Regions from separate parts of the Tardiphaga sp. OK246 genome, predicted to be linked through region 1. Evidence: predicted binding sites of a transcription regulator. Region 1 holds the regulator's gene; the other holds the start of a gene.
The links. The regulator LexA, encoded in region 1, represses DNA repair genes until DNA is damaged. The targets are predictions, from matches to a motif close to TGTTCNNNNTGTGTTCNG.

Region 2: recA (recombinase RecA) is a predicted target of LexA. The motif match lies at 4,646-4,663, and genes of this name have one in related genera.

Annotation. Positions count from the first base shown of each region.
Region 1 is NZ_FZOX01000002.1:1,045,799-1,053,504, reverse strand. Features, by position in the region: gene CHC01_RS12375 (glutamine--tRNA ligase/YqeY domain fusion protein) at 1-590, shown strand, start outside; gene CHC01_RS12370 (ComEC/Rec2 family competence protein) at 693-2,972, shown strand; gene lexA (transcriptional repressor LexA) at 2,991-3,713, opposite strand; gene CHC01_RS12360 (GNAT family N-acetyltransferase) at 4,015-4,584, opposite strand; gene CHC01_RS12355 (Orn/Lys/Arg family decarboxylase) at 4,606-6,963, opposite strand; gene CHC01_RS12350 (molybdopterin molybdotransferase MoeA) at 7,122-7,706, opposite strand, start outside.
Region 2 is NZ_FZOX01000003.1:510,148-517,853, reverse strand. Features, by position in the region: gene CHC01_RS15415 (ester cyclase) at 179-586, opposite strand; gene CHC01_RS15410 (Panacea domain-containing protein) at 844-1,425, shown strand; gene CHC01_RS15405 (hypothetical protein) at 1,422-1,865, shown strand; partial or broken gene CHC01_RS15400 (IS1 family transposase) at 1,866-2,769, opposite strand; tRNA gene CHC01_RS32585 (tRNA-Val) at 2,931-3,038, opposite strand; gene CHC01_RS15395 (P63C domain-containing protein) at 3,202-4,236, shown strand; gene CHC01_RS15390 (hypothetical protein) at 4,238-4,432, shown strand; gene recA (recombinase RecA) at 4,765-5,868, shown strand; gene CHC01_RS15380 (ABC transporter ATP-binding protein) at 6,051-7,064, opposite strand; gene CHC01_RS15375 (ABC transporter ATP-binding protein) at 7,061-7,706, opposite strand, start outside.

The DNA.
Region 1 (7,706 bases):
CGGAAGGACAGACCGAGCAGCTCGAAGCCATCAACCATCCCGATGATGCGTCGCTCGGCAACCGGCAGATTTCATTCGGCCGCGAGCTTTACATCGAGCATGACGACTTCATGGAAGAGCCGCCGAAGAAGTTCTTCCGCATGGCGCCAGGCCGCGAGGTCCGCTTGCGTTATGGCTACTTCATCACCTGCAAGGACGTCATCAAGAATGCCGCTGGCGAGGTGGTCGAACTGCGCTGCACCTATGATCCGGAAACCCGGGGCGGCAATGCGCCGGACGGCCGCAAGGTCAAGGCGACGATCCATTGGGTGAGCGCTGCAGATGCCGTGCAGGCGGAAGTGCGCGTCTACAATCAGCTGTTCGCCGATCCGCAGCCCAATGCGACCGAGTTCGCATCGCAGCTCAATCCGGACTCGCTGGAGAAGCTGACCGGCGCCATGCTTGAGCCGGCGCTGGCGAGCGACAACACAAGCGATGTCGTGCAGTTCGAGCGCCAGGGTTATTTCTGTCGCGACAAGGATTCAGCGCCGGGCAAGCTGGTCTTCAACCGTACCGTCGGTCTGCGCGATAGCTACGCCAAGCTCGCCTGAGCAACCCCAGGGATTAATTTTCGTATTCTGCATCCGTTCCGCTAGTCGCCGCTTGCCCTTCCGATAGCATTCGGAAGGACAAGCGTGGCGTGCGGGCGTTCGATGGCGCAGGGCGGGGATCAGCAACAGCGGCGGGGCCGATCCGGCACGGCGACCACATGGCCGCCGGCCACGGCAGGCGTCGCTGCCCCGTCAGCGACGTCGTCGACGTCGGGCTTCGGGACGCTCTGGACGTGGGTGCGGGCCGAAGCTGGTCCCGGTCGCTTGCTGCCCTGGGTGCCGATCGCTTTCGGCACCGGCATCGCGCTGTATTTTGCCGCTGAGCATGAGCCGGTGGCCTGGGTTGCCGCTGCGACGGCTGGCCTTCTTTGCATGGCTGCGTTTTTGCTGCGGCGACAACGATGGTTTTCCTTGATCTTGCTTATTGCGGCCATCGCGGCCGGCTTTGCGATGGCTGCCTTGAAAACCGCGCGTGTGGCTCATGAGGTTCTGGCGAAGCCGCTCTATTCCGTCGCGCTGACCGGCTTCGTCGAAACGCATGAGGAACGGGAGCGCACGGATCGCTTCGTGCTGCGCGTTGCCACGATGGACAGCCCGCGCGCCGCACCGAAGCTCACTCGTGTGCGGCTGTCGGTGAAGAAGGGCACGGCACCTGCCGTCGGCAGCTTCGTCGAATTGAAGGCAAGGCTGCAGCCGCCGCTGTCGCCGCTCCGGCCGGGCAGCTACGACTTCGGCCGCGATCTGTATTTTCAAGGGATCGGCGCATCTGGCTTCGTGATGGGCGGCATCAAGGCAGTCGATCCGCCGATACAGCCGAGTGTGGCACTACGCTATTCGGCGACCATGCAGGGGCTACGCGACGCCATCGACGCGCGGATCCGCACCGTGCTCTCGGGCGATAGCCGCGCCATTGCCACGGCGCTGCTCACGGGCCGCCGCGATGCGATTTCGGCTGACGTCAATGATGCGATGTTCATCTCCGGCCTCGGTCATGTGTTGTCGATTTCTGGCTATCACATGGCCGTGGTCGCCGGCGTGGTGTTCTTTGCGATACGCGCACTGCTGGCACTGATCCCTGTCCTGACAGTGACGTTCCCGATCAGGAAAGTCGCAGCGGCTGCGGCGTTATTCGCAGCACTGTTCTATCTGCTGTTGTCAGGTGCTGAAGTCGCGACGCAGAGATCGTTTTTCATGACGGCCGTCGTGCTGATTGCAGTCATGGTCGATCGCCGGGCGGTGACGTTCCGCACGCTGGCGGTGGCGGCGATGGTCGTGCTGATCGTCGCGCCCGATGCGCTGGTTCACCCGAGTTTCCAGATGTCTTTCGCCGCGACGCTGGGGCTCGTTGCATTGGTGCAGATCGGCATGCCCGCGCTGTTTGCCTCGCCCGATCATTCCGCGACAGCGCGCGTGGCGCTATGGGGCGGACGCGAGATCGCGATGCTCGTGCTGGCCTCGCTGGTCGCGGGCCTTGCCACCACGCCCTATGCCGCATTTCATTTCCATCGCGTCACGCCTTATGGCGTCGTCGCCAATCTCCTGGCGATGCCAGTGGTCTCAGCGCTGGTGATGCCGGCGGGTATTCTTGGTTTGGTGGCCATGCCGTTCGGCTTTGACGGTGTGTTCTGGCGGCTGATGGATGTCGGCATCCAGTGGATGATCGTGGTCACGCAATGGGTGGCGGCCTTGCCCGGCGCCATCGGCCGGATGCCGGCCTTCGGCACCGGACCGCTGATATCAGCCAGTATCGGCATCATCGTGCTCGGATTGCTGCGCACGCCGTTGCGCTTCGCGGGGGCTGGCGTGCTGGTGCTCTCGATTGTATGGGCATTGCTGGTGAAGCAGCCGGATGTGCTGATCTCGGGTGATGGTCGCAGCGTCGCGGTACGGGGCAGGGATGGGCATCTCCACGTGATGCGCAGCGCCAAGGATACATTTTTGCTGAAAGAGTGGCTTGCCGGCGATGCCGATGCACGCCTGCCGACCGATGCCTCAGTCGGCCACGGCGTGTCCTGCGACCGCGACGGGTGCATCACGGCGCTGGCCGATGGCGCTTTGGTGGCGCTGGTTTTACAGCCGGATGCCTTCACAGATGATTGCGAGAAAGCGGCGCTCATCGTCACGACGAAACAACCGCCGAGGGATTGCAGGGCGCTGGTGATCGATCAAGATCGCTTGCAACGAAATGGTGCGGTGAGCCTGCAGCGAACCGCGAACGGCTTTACCATCGATGCCGTGCGACCGCGGGGTCTGGACCGTCCGTGGTCGCGCGCCATTCCTGATGAGCCCCAGCACGATCTGATCCCGAACAGTCGTACGCCACAAAATCGGCCGGTGGATGCGACGCCGGCGGAAACCGATCTTCAACCCGAAGATCAGTAGTCCGCCGAGGCGATAGCCTCAGTAACGCCGATACAGACCAATCAGCTTGCCCTGAATGCGCACCCGGTTAGGCGGCAGGATGCGAACTTCGTAAGCGTCGTTCGCTGGCTCTAGCGCGATCGACGCGCCGCGGCGGCGGAAGCGCTTCAACGTGGCTTCCTCGTCGTCAATCAGGGCCACCACGATGTCGCCGGTGTCGGCGCTTTCGTTGCGCTGGATCAGCACCGTGTCGCCATCGAGAATGCCGGCGTCCTGCATGGAATCGCCGCGCACTTCGAGCGCGTAATGTTCGCCGGAGCCGAGCATGTCGGCGGGCATGCTGATGGTGTGGCTGCGGGTCTGCAGCGCCTCGATCGGCGTACCTGCCGCGATCCGGCCCATGACCGGGATAGCAACCGTGCGGCCATTGTCATCATCGCCGCTGTTGCTGGCGATGCTGGCGGCCGAACGCACCTTGCCAAGCGTGCCTTCGATGACGCTGGGCGTGAAGCCGCGGCGCCCGGTGCCGCCGGTGACCGGCGCGCCGAGCTCTGGCAGCTTGATGACTTCGATGGCACGGGCGCGGTTGGGCAGACGGCGTATGAAGCCGCGTTCTTCCAGCGCCGTGATCAGACGATGGATGCCGGACTTCGAGCGCAGGTCGAGCGCATCCTTCATCTCGTCGAAGGAGGGCGGGACGCCGGCTTCCTTCAGCCGTTGATCGATGAATCGCAGGAGTTCGTATTGTTTGCGCGTGAGCATCTGAAGCCATCCTCAGTTGACGGTGTCGGCCGCCGCGTGCGTTTCAAAGGGCCTTCGAACGGTGAGCCTCAATCCTGAGACGATCGTTCGAAGATCGGTTGCGCGAGTTCGGGCACTCTCAAACTACTCAAAGCCACAGAATCTCGAAACAAATCATGAACGAACACTATATGTTCCATATGTGTTCTGCAATGCTTAATTTGCCGTCAACAGAATGCGCGTTGAGGGAGGTTTGAGGAGGCTGTTCCTACCAGTCGTCGACCCTCGAGGGACATGGAAAATGCTTCCGCGGTCGCTTGGGCTACGCGGACGTCATGCGCCCAACGGGCGGCGGGGGAGTCGTGGAGCCGGTGGCCAGCGAGCGCTGAACCATGATCGTGTCGGCCCAGCGGCCGGAGCGATAAGCGACGCCGGGCAGCAAGCCGACGCGCGCAAAGCCAAAGCTCTCATGCAAGCCGAGCGAGGCCGTGTTGTCGGCATCGATATAGCCGATGATCTGCCGAAAGCCGGCCGCCGCGCAGACATCGATCAACTCGCGCATCAACAGCCGGCCGATGCCTCGGCCGACATGCCCGTGGTGGATATAGATCGAATGCTTGACCGTGTAGCGATAGGCCGGTCGCTTGCGGAACAGCACCACATAGGCGTAGCCGACGACCTCGCCGCCTTGCGTGGCGACGAGGTGCGGGAACCGTTTGCTGCGCAGGTTCTTGCGCCGGTCTCTGAGATCGTCGGGCTGCGGCGTGTCGGCGTCGCTGACGCCTTCCTCGACGCCTTGCCGGATGTGCCGGCGATAGATCGCCAGCATGGCATCGACGTCGGTGTCGCGTGATGGTCGGATGACGACCGGCTGTTCGAGTTCCGTTGGCAAATCAGGCTCCTTACGTGCTCCCTATTCGGAGACCACGTAAGTGTAAAGTCGGATCCGGCCATTGGCGTCGACCTTGCGGTAGATGCCCTGGATTTCGACGTCGAAGCCCGGGAACGTGTTGAAGCAGGTCTCGAACATCCGGAGATAGTCGATCATCGGCTTTGACCGTTCGGTGAGCCGTTCTCCGGGAACGATCGTGGCGATGCCGGGCGGGTAGACCACGAACGGCGTCGTCGCGACGCGCCCGAATATCTCATCGATCGGGAGGTAATCGACGTCGTTGCGCACCAGACAGCGCGCGGCATCATGGGGTGACATGGCAATCTCCGGCAGATGGTCGGCGGAGAATTGCCTGGTCTGAAGTTCGCTCACATTGGCCTCGCGGAAGAACCGGTGCATGTCGCCGCACAGATCCCGCAGGCGTATGCCCGCATAACGCGCCGGCCTGCGCCTGGAGAATTCCGGGATAACGTCTTCCAGCAGCGCGTTGTCGTCATGAAACTTCTTGAAGGCGACAAGGCCCGATATCAGCGTGCCGGCCTTGCTGGCTTCCACGCCGGGCGTCAGCAGGAAGAGCAGCGAGTTGAGATCGTTCTTCTCCGGCACGATGCGATTTTCGCGCAGGAACTGCGCGACCACGGGCGCGGGGATGCCGTGTTCCGCATAGCCGCCGGTGGTGCGGTCGAAGCCGGGTGTCAGTACCGTCAGCTTGTTGGGATCGGTCATGGTGAAACCGGCTTCCATGCCGGGGAAGCCATGCCAAGCGGCGTCAGGCGCGAGCTGCCAATAAGCCGGATTGGTGGCCAGCTGGTCAGTGCCGATGCTTTCCCAAGGCACATTGTGAACAGCGCCTTCGCTGGCTGCGTCGGGAATCGCGACGCGCTCGGGCACGAAGGGTTCGAAGAACCAGCGGCGCTCAGTGCGGGTTTCCTTCTCCTCGAATTCGCGGCGGACGGCGCGCATCTTCTTGCGCAGTTCGATGCCGAGGCGGATCGTATCGTCCCACAACACTTCGCCGGAGCGGCCCTTCATCATCTGCGCGCCGACATCCAATGATGCGAACAGCGGATAGAACGGCGAGGTCGAGGCGTGCTGCATGAAGCTTTCGTTGAAGCGCCGATGCTCGACGCGGCGTTTCTGGCCGCGGATATGACGATCCTTCATGTGGATCTGCGACGCCTGCGAGAAGCTCGCGAGCTGCTTGTGGGTCGACTGCGTCGCGATGATGCCCGGCGAATCCGGGCCGAGCTCTTTGAGCCCCATGGCGAAGCGACCGGCATAGAGCGGGTGGAATTTCATGAAACCCGCCCAGGCTTCGTCGAACAGGATGTAATCGCAGAGATGGCCGATGCGCGCGATGATCATCTCGGCGCTGTAGATGGTGCCGTCATAGGTGCACTGTTCGACCACGGCGACGCGGAACGGGCGCGGACGTTTCCAGGCCTCGGGATCCGTGACGAGCGGATTGATACGGATGCGCTCGCGCAGCGCGTCCTCGTCGAGCGCGTCCCAGTTCATCGGGCCGATCAGGCCCCAGGGATTGCGCGTCGTTGGCACATAGATCGGCACACCGCCTGAAATCATCAATGCGCCGTGCAAAGCCGCCTTGTGGTTGTTGCGATCGAACAGCACGAGGTCGCCATCGGTAACCAGAGCCGATAGCGCGACCTTGTTGGAGGTCGAGGTGCCGTTGAGCACGAAGTAGGTCTTCTCCGCGCCAAAAATCTGCGCGGCTTCCTTCTGCGCCTGCAAAGCAGGGCCCTCATGAGTTAGCAGGTCGCCGAGATCGAGCACCGAATTGTCGAGGTCGTCGCGAAACACGGCTTCGCCGAGATGTTCCATGAACACCCGCCCGATCGGGCTGCGGCTGTAGAACACGCCGCCATTGTGGCCCGGGCAGGTCCAGAGCTGGTTGCCTTCCTCGGCATAGTCGACCAAAGCGCCGAAGAACGGCGTCTTCAGCGTCTCGGCATATTGCTTCAACCGGCTGATGAGATTCTTGGCGATGAAGGGTGGGGTTTCCTCGGACAGGAAGACATAGCCGTCGATGAAATCGAGCACTTCGACCGGGACGTCTTCAAACCGCTTGCGACGGATCAGCAGGATGATGGGGAAGTCGAGGCCCCGTTTGCGCATCAGGTTGATCAGCGCCGCGGTCTTGCCTTCGAGGCCCTTCTTGCCCCAGTCGACCACCATGCAGCCGATGGCCGCGTCGGTCTGGACTGCGATCGTGGCGTCTTCGAGCTTGCGTGCCTTGACGACTTCGAAGCCGGAACGCTCGATCTCATCGACGATCTGATTGAGCCGAATGCCCTCGAGATCGTCGGCGTCGAATGTTGGCATCGCAAACAGGAAATTGAAGCGTTTGAAATAGTCCATTTGTGCACCGATCTTGTTTCGCAGCGATGTCTCGCTGCGTTACGTGACAATTCAGTGACTGAAGCCGCGTTAAGGTATCTCAGTCAGAAAAAAGCTCAGAGAACATGCCGCGCGGCGGAAGTTCCGGTGGCCCGGCATCCCATCGCGCATCTCGGCCTTTAAACAGGCAGTCGCATGATCGCGCAGGAATCGCCAGCGGCGGCGGCGGGAGCGAATGGCGTGCGGATCAGAAGTCCTTCGGCAACAGCCAGATTTCCTAGCAGCGACGAGTCCTGCTTGATGACCGGCGTCGCCACCACGGTGCCGTCGGCGCGGGTTTCCAGGCGCGTGCGCAGATAGTCCTCGCGCTGGTCGTTGGCGGCGAGGTCGCGGCCGAGCACCGCGGGTTCGAGCGCGTGAGCGACCTCGTTTCGGCCGGACAGCGCGCGCAGCAGCGGCACCATGAACAGGAAGCCGCAGACATAGGACGAGACGGGATTGCCGGGCAGGCCGATGACCCGCATGCTCTGGCGGCGTCCGTGCATCATCGGCTTGCCGGGCCGCATCGCGATGCGCCAGAACGCCATCTCGACGCCGGCATTGATCAGGGATTGCTGCACGAGGTCGTGGTCGCCGACCGACGCGCCGCCGGTGGTGATCAGCACGTCCGCCTTCAGATCGATCGCGCGCTGAATGGCCGATGTGGTCGCCTCCAGCGTGTCGACAGCGATACCGAGATCGATCACCTCGGCGCCTTCGGCACG
Region 2 (7,706 bases), on a different contig from region 1:
GGATGTCCGGCTCGGTGAGCGAATTGGCCCAGCGTCAGACCATGCCTACAGGCGCCGCGGCATACGCGCAGCCTGTAGGCAAATCACGGGCCTTTGGGAAGCGATTACTTCGAAGCCTGCACTTTTCAAGAAGTCGTAGCGGGTTAAGAAAGAGGCCGCCCACTGAGACGACCTTGTCTTATGCTCGACGGACGGTCCAGCGCTCTTGTGGCTCATCGGCCCATGTGGTGCCCAAGGCCAGCAGCGTGATCCATGTCTCGGCAAGTTTGCCGTCCTCGATCCGATAGCTCTGCATCCCCGCCCGGCTGCGCTGCTTACCACTCGCCGGATCGGGCCAGACGAACGCAAATCGAAACCATGCGCGGTCATCCGTGAAGGAATGGTCGTAGACTACGACGCGCGTCCCGGGCCGCTCTTTGTGCACCGTCATTAATTCAGTCGCGTAGGCGTCCCGAGTGACGGTCCGGTCGCCTTTTTCGTCATGCCGGATGTAGTGCGATCCCACGCAGTTCGGAATTAAATCGTACTGGCACTCATGCCAAATCTTCTCCCAGCGGTCGAATAGATCGCGCACGGTATCGGACATCGAACACTCCAAGAATCAAAGTAGGCCAGTGCTGTTCTCAAATTAGGCCACTGCGGTCGGAAACAGGCCAGTACCGAAATTCCGGTACTGGCCGAAATAGGCCACTCGCTGAATCAAATCAGGCCACAAATTGGGCTCGATTGTTCTCTATTTGTTCTTGGAACAATATTTAACGTGTTGCGTCGAAATTACAGTAGCGGGAGCCCAATAAGTGCAATGATCAGTCCGCTCTCGTTCCCTCCCGCCTAGTTATCATCATGTTTGTTTCGCGCGATCGGGAAAAGCTCATTAATGCGATCATCTACTTCTTGGGTGCGACCAAGCATGCCCATACGCTAAAGCTGTTCAAGCTTTTAAATTTCGCTGATTTTGAGCATTTCCGACAGGCTGGGCGCACAATCTTTGGATTGGATTACCGTGCTCTGCCCATGGGGCCAGTTCCGACTAAGCTATTCGAAGAGCTAAAGCGCGGCGGTGATGGAGATTTGAAAGCTGCAATTGCAGTTGTGCCTGTCAAAGACGACATAAATGACGCTCTGCTCCGTCGTGACCTCAAGGCAAAAGCGAAGTTCGATAAGCAGTATTTTTCGAAGCGTGAAATCAAAATTATCGAACGAATTGCTGAACTTTTCCGCGATCTTAAGGCGGAAGACATGAGCGAATTCTCTCACCAGAAGGGGGAGCCGTGGCGCAAAGTCTACGGGCAGAAGGGGGAAGGTTCGGGCCGATTGATAGCCCCAGATCTTAGCCTAGACTCGGAGCCGCTAATTAAGGACGCGCCAATCATTTCGCGCGATGAATTGGAGGATCGAAGGAATCTTCTGAAAGACATTGCATGAGTGATGACGCCATTGAGCCGGGCAGTATCCTTCATTGGGAAGGATTCAAGTTCGCTGATGGTGCTGAGGCCGATAAATTCCTTGTAATAGTTGGCGCCCATACGGGTAAGAATCTCCTAGCCGTTGTCGCCACTTCGCAGATGAAACGTGGTCGTGCCGCTGTCCCGGGTGGAAACGTCGATGGCGGTTGGTATCATATCCCGGGTGGCGGCAAGGATTTTTTCAAAAAGGATACGTGGCTACTTTTCGAAGAGCCACGAGAACTTTCAGCGGCTGAATTGCTCGCCGCTAAGTTCAAGAACGAAGTAAAGCTTGTTGGCAAGCTTAGGCCGGATATTGCGAATGCAATCTGCAACTGCATGCGTAAATGTGACGATGTAAGTGATTTGCATCGGGGGCTGTTGGGGCCAGCCATCCAGCCCCAAGCCAAGAAAAAATAACTAAACTTTCCCGCCGTCGATTACTGTGAACTTCCGACGCCGATCCGGCGGCGTCTCGGTCGGCAGCGCAGGCGCTACAGCAAGCGCGGCGTCCACCAACTGCGCAATGCTCCAAGCCCGATCCGCGACACCGATAGCCTTGGCAGGCGTCGTGCGTAGGGCTTCGTGGCTACGGCACAGATTGTAATGAGCGACATACAGCGCGACCGCTGCGATGTGATTGTCCAGCTTCTTCGAGAAGCCGTTTAGTCAGGCGGGTGAAGCGGCGCGATCCCATGCGCAGCGAGAGGTTCTGGCGCTCAACGTAGCTGGTCGAGACATACTGCTCCGGATCGCCGGACATTACCTCACGGCTTACAGCTACTACGGCAGCGGGCGAGTACCGCGTGACGGCATCTCGGGCCAGATGCGTTACGCTGTAGGTCTTTACGATCACGCCATGGGATGCGCCGTCACCAAAGGCGTCGCGGATCGCCGCGCGGTACGGGTGGAAGCCATCGGTGCTGATCTCAGGCTGGCCGATCACACGGCCGCGCAGATCGTGCAGGAAGTCCATGGTGCTGTCGGTGTTACGCTTGCCGACACCCCAGCTAATGATGGCCTTCTGATTGCCGGCCATGCCGATAAAAACGTACTGATCACCCTTGGCGTTGATCTCGTTCTTTTTGACGTTCTTCTGCTTTTTGCCAACGAAGGACCATGCTTCGTCCAATTCCAGGCGCTCGGTGCGGATGCCGACCATCAGGCGGTCGTGCAACTCCATGCAGCCAAGGCCGACGCGCAGCGCTAACGCGCCCACGGTGCCGCGGTTGACGCCGGTAAGGCGCGAGGCGGTACGGATGCCGACGCCTTCGCAAAGGGCGGCAATGACTTCAATCTGCTTTTCGCGGGGGAGTACGTTCACGAAGCTCATCCTTCGGGTTGAAGGGATGGCTTCGGCGACTCTGGCAGACACGCCCGCCAAGGCGTATATTGCTCAGAACGGTTGTCGCTTCGGGCTCATCCCCGGAGTGGTGATCGGGGGTCGTTTCCGCGCCAACGGCGACGGCCCCACTTGAATGATAGTGGTGGAAGTTGTGAGATTCGAACTCACGGGACGTTGCGAGGGGGATGGAAACCCAAACGTCCGCCGAGGGGTAAGCTCGGTGCGATAGGCCGCTCTGCCAAACTTCCGCACACAAAAACGCCTCGCCCGCTGAAAAGCAGGTGGGGCGTTTGCGTATGTGCATATCCGTCATCATGCAAGCATAATGGGCCCATTTGAGCATAATGCAAGCATGTTCTTGCAATATACGGAAAGGATGTCATTATGCTTGCATAAAAGCGGAGATGCATGATGGCGAAGCTGACGGGAAGAGCTAAAGGCGGCGCCGCGCTGGCCGCCTCAATGACCCCAAAAGAGCGCAAGGCGCGAGCCACGAAGGCTGCGGAGGCGCGTTGGTCAGGCGATGTTAAGAAAGCGACACATGGGGCGGACGACCATCCGCTGAAGATCGGCGATATCGAGATCCCCTGCTACGTTCTTGAGGACGAAACCCGCGTCCTTTCGCACCGTGGAATGGTCACTGGGATGGGGATGGCGTGGGGATCGCGCGGCTCCGGCGGCGGTGGTGGTGTTGGACTAGCCGGTTTTTTGAACGGTTCTCGCCTTTCTCCTTTTGTTTCTAAGGAGTTGCTGGCGGTGGTCGATAACCCGATTAGATTTCGTCATACCAGTGGCGGTGGAATTGCATTTGGATATCCTGCGACGATTCTTGCTGACCTTTGCGACCTTGTTTTAGCCGCTCGGAAGGCCGGGGCGCTGCAGAAGCAGCAAGAGCATATTGCAGACCGATGCGAAATTCTCGTTCGGGGATTTGCTCGGGTCGGCATCATTGCTCTAGTCGATGAAGCGACGGGCTTCCAATACGACCGGACGCGAAATTCTCTTGCCCGTATTTTAGAGGCATTTGTCGCGAAGGAATTGCAGCCTTGGGTCAAAACTTTTCCGGACGAATACTATGCGCAATTATTTCGTTTGAGGGGTCTTACCTATGCCGCCGACTCAGTGAAGCGGCCTCAGTACTTTGGAACACTCACCAACGATATCGTTTATAAACGGTTGGCTCCGGGCGTTTTGGATGAACTAAAGAAGGTGATCCCGAAAACGGAAGCAGGGAGGCGTAAGGCAGCGCTATCACAGGCGCTTACTAAAAATGTCGGCTATCCAAAGCTGAGAGAGCATCTTGGCGCGACTGTCGCATACATGACCGTGAGTAAGGATTATCCGGACTTTATGGAAAAGCTCAACAAGTACCGCCCAAGATATGGTGAGCAGTACGTGCTTCCATTCGATTACGAGCCGGAAAAAGATGACGGCAAGGGCCTGTAAAATGAAATTCGAACACCGCAATGTGTCCTTCGACGTGCACTCCCTGACTGAAGAAAAGTGGGAATGGATTGCTTATCCGAAGGTCGAGCAAGGCGCAAAGTTTAGCGGCCTAAGTGGCCCAACCGAGGCCGAGGCCAAGAGAGCAGCCCGGTTTTGCATTGATGAATGGTTAGATGGAAAAAAGGCCGCCCACTGAGGCGGCCTTACTGCGACAGAGGTAGTGTCTGGGCCTGATCCTGTTTCCCCAGACGGTGCCCAAGTCCCTGGGCTCGGTCAGCCTTGCGGCCTCTGGAAGCTCCGTTGCCGGAGCCGGACCCTTCCCCTCTGTCGAGCCAATTCTAAACTAGGCCACTGATCTTTTCAAACTAGGCCACTGACGCCGGAAACAGGCCAGTACCGAAATTCTCAAAAGAACATATTGCGAACATAGAACAGATAGGGTACATTGTTCTCAATCCGAACAGCGCCGCCATCCTTTGGCGCTTGCCGTTTGTCCTGTCGCGAATCCCTTCATAAGGAGCTAGATCAATGGCTACCACTCCGACTGCCCTGCGTATCGTTGAAGGATCCTCCATGGACAAGACCAAGGCCCTGTCGGCCGCGCTCTCCCAGATCGAGCGCCAGTTCGGCAAGGGCTCGGTGATGAAGCTCGGCAAGAACGACCGGTCGATGGATATCGAGGTGATCTCGTCGGGTTCGCTCGGCCTCGATATCGCGCTCGGCGTTGGCGGGCTGCCCAAGGGCCGCGTGATCGAGATTTACGGACCGGAATCCTCGGGCAAGACGACTTTGGCGCTGCATTGCGCCGCGGAAGCCCAGAAGAAGGGCGGCATCTGCGCCTTCATCGACGCCGAACACGCGCTCGACCCGGTCTATGCCCGCAAGCTGGGCGTCAATGTCGATGAGCTCCTGATCTCGCAGCCGGATCACGGCGAACAGGCGCTGGAAATCGCCGACACGCTGGTGCGCTCCGGTGCGGTGGACGTGCTGATCATCGACTCCGTGGCAGCGCTGGTGCCGCGCGCCGAACTCGAAGGCGAAATGGGCGACGCGCTGCCCGGCCTGCAGGCCCGTCTGATGAGCCAAGCGCTGCGCAAGCTGACTGCCTCGATCAACAAATCCAATACGATGGTGATCTTCATCAACCAGATCCGCATGAAGATCGGTGTGATGTATGGCTCGCCGGAAACCACTACCGGCGGTAATGCGCTGAAATTCTACGCCTCGGTCCGTCTCGACATCCGCCGCATCGGCGCGATCAAGGAGCGCGACGAAGTGGTCGGCAATTCGACCCGCGTCAAGGTCGTGAAAAACAAGCTGGCACCGCCCTTCAAGCAGGTCGAATTCGACATCATGTATGGCGAAGGCGTCTCCAAGATGGGCGAGATCCTCGATCTCGGCGTGAAAGCGGGAATCGTCGAGAAGTCCGGCGCCTGGTTCTCCTATGACAGCCAGCGTCTCGGCCAGGGCCGTGAGAATTCCAAGGCCTTCCTGAAGGCCAATCCGGACATGACCGCCAAGATCGAAGCCTCGATCCGGCAGAATTCCGGCCTGATCGCCGAACAGATTCTCGCCGGTCCCATCGAGCGCGACGAAGACGGTGGTGACGGCGAGGAGCCGGCAGAAGATTGATCGGATCGGGTCCGGAGACGCACTGACGTTCATGCGCAGTGATCTTGCCGGGCCGATCTTGCAGCCGAGATTTTCGGCTGAATGATTTCGCGGTGGGTGCTGTGGGGGTCTGTTGCCGATACCCTGCGGTGCCTGCCGCGTTGTCGTTTCAGGGCATGTTGATCTGAGCGCGCTGATCGCAACTATCGCCGCGCGGCGGGAACGGCCTCGGCCGGCGGTGCGATCAGTTTGTTGACCGCATGACAGGCGACGCCGTCGACCAGATCCGGCACCACCTTGCGACAGAGATCGAACACTTCCGGGCAGCGCGGATGAAACGTGCAGCCGGAGGGCGGATCGATCGGATTGGGAATCTCGCCGGAGACCGCGATGCGTGCGCGGCCTGACATGGCCAGATCCGGCACTGCGCCCAGCAGCATGCGCGTATAGGGCATGCGCGGCGCGCGGAAGAGTTCGCGCCCTTCCGCGATCTCCACGATGCGGCCGAGATACATCACGCCGATCCGGTCAGCCATATGCCTGACCACAGCAAGGTTGTGGCTGATGAACAGATAGGTCAGGCCGAATTTGTCCTGCAGTTCGCGCATCAGGTTGAGAATCTGCGCCTGCACCGAGACATCCAGCGCCGAGGTCGGCTCGTCGCAGACGATGAACTCGGCCTCCGATGCGAGTGCGCGGGCAATCGCGATACGCTGGCGCTGGCCGCCGGAGAACTGATGCGGGTATTTCTGCCCGTCATCGGGATGCAGGCCCACCAGCGTCAGCAATTCGCCGACCCGCGCGCGAATGTCGCGCTCGCCCTGAATGAGATCGAAGGCGCGGATTGGTTCGGCGATGATGGCATCGACGCGCAGCCGCGGATTGAGGCTGGCATAGGGATCCTGGAAAATCATCTGGATGCGCTTGCGCAGCAGCTTGCGCGCGCCGGCCTGTGCGGGATCGCTCATCGAGACGCCGTCGATGATCACGTCGCCGGATGTCGGCGGCAGCAGCCCGACCACCATCCGCGCCACCGTGCTCTTGCCCGAGCCGGATTCGCCGACCAGCGCAAAGGTCTCGCCGCGCCTGATCTCGAACGAGACGCCGTCGACGGCCTTCAGAAACTCCATCGGACTGCGCTCGATGACGCGGTTGAGCCACGGCTTCGAGACGTCGAATGCGCGTTTGAGATTGCGGGCCTGCACCAGCGCCGTCATGCCGCGCTCTCCGCATGGGCATGATCATGGAGATGATCGGGATCATAGAGATGACAGGCGACCTGTTGCGCGCCGACAGCGATCGGCTCCGGCCGCTCGATACGGCAGCGGTCGAACGCGAAACTGCAGCGCGGATTGAACGCGCAGCCCTGCGGAATGGCCGACAGCCGCGGCATGCTTCCCGGAATCTGCACCAGCCGCTGCGACGCGTCGCCCGTCAGCGTCGGGATCGCGCCCATCAATCCCTTGGCATAGGGGTGCAGCGGGTTTTGCACCACGTCGCGCACCGGTCCGATCTCGGCGATGCGCCCGGAATACATCACGGCGACGCGATCGGACGTCTCGGCGATCACACCCATATCGTGGGTGACCAGCATCACCGCCGTGCCGTGGTCGCGGCCGAGCCGCTTGATCAGCGCGATGATCTGCGCCTGCACGGAGACATCGAGCGCGGTAGTCGGTTCGTCGGCGATGATCAGTTCGGGCTCGGCCGCGATCGCCAGCGCGATCACCACACGCTGCCGCATGCCGCCGGAGAATTCATGCGGATAGGCATCGACGCGCTTGTCAGGGGCGGGAATGCCGACCTCGGCGAGCAGATCCACCGCGCGCTTGCGTGCCTGCGTCTCGTTCATGTTGAGA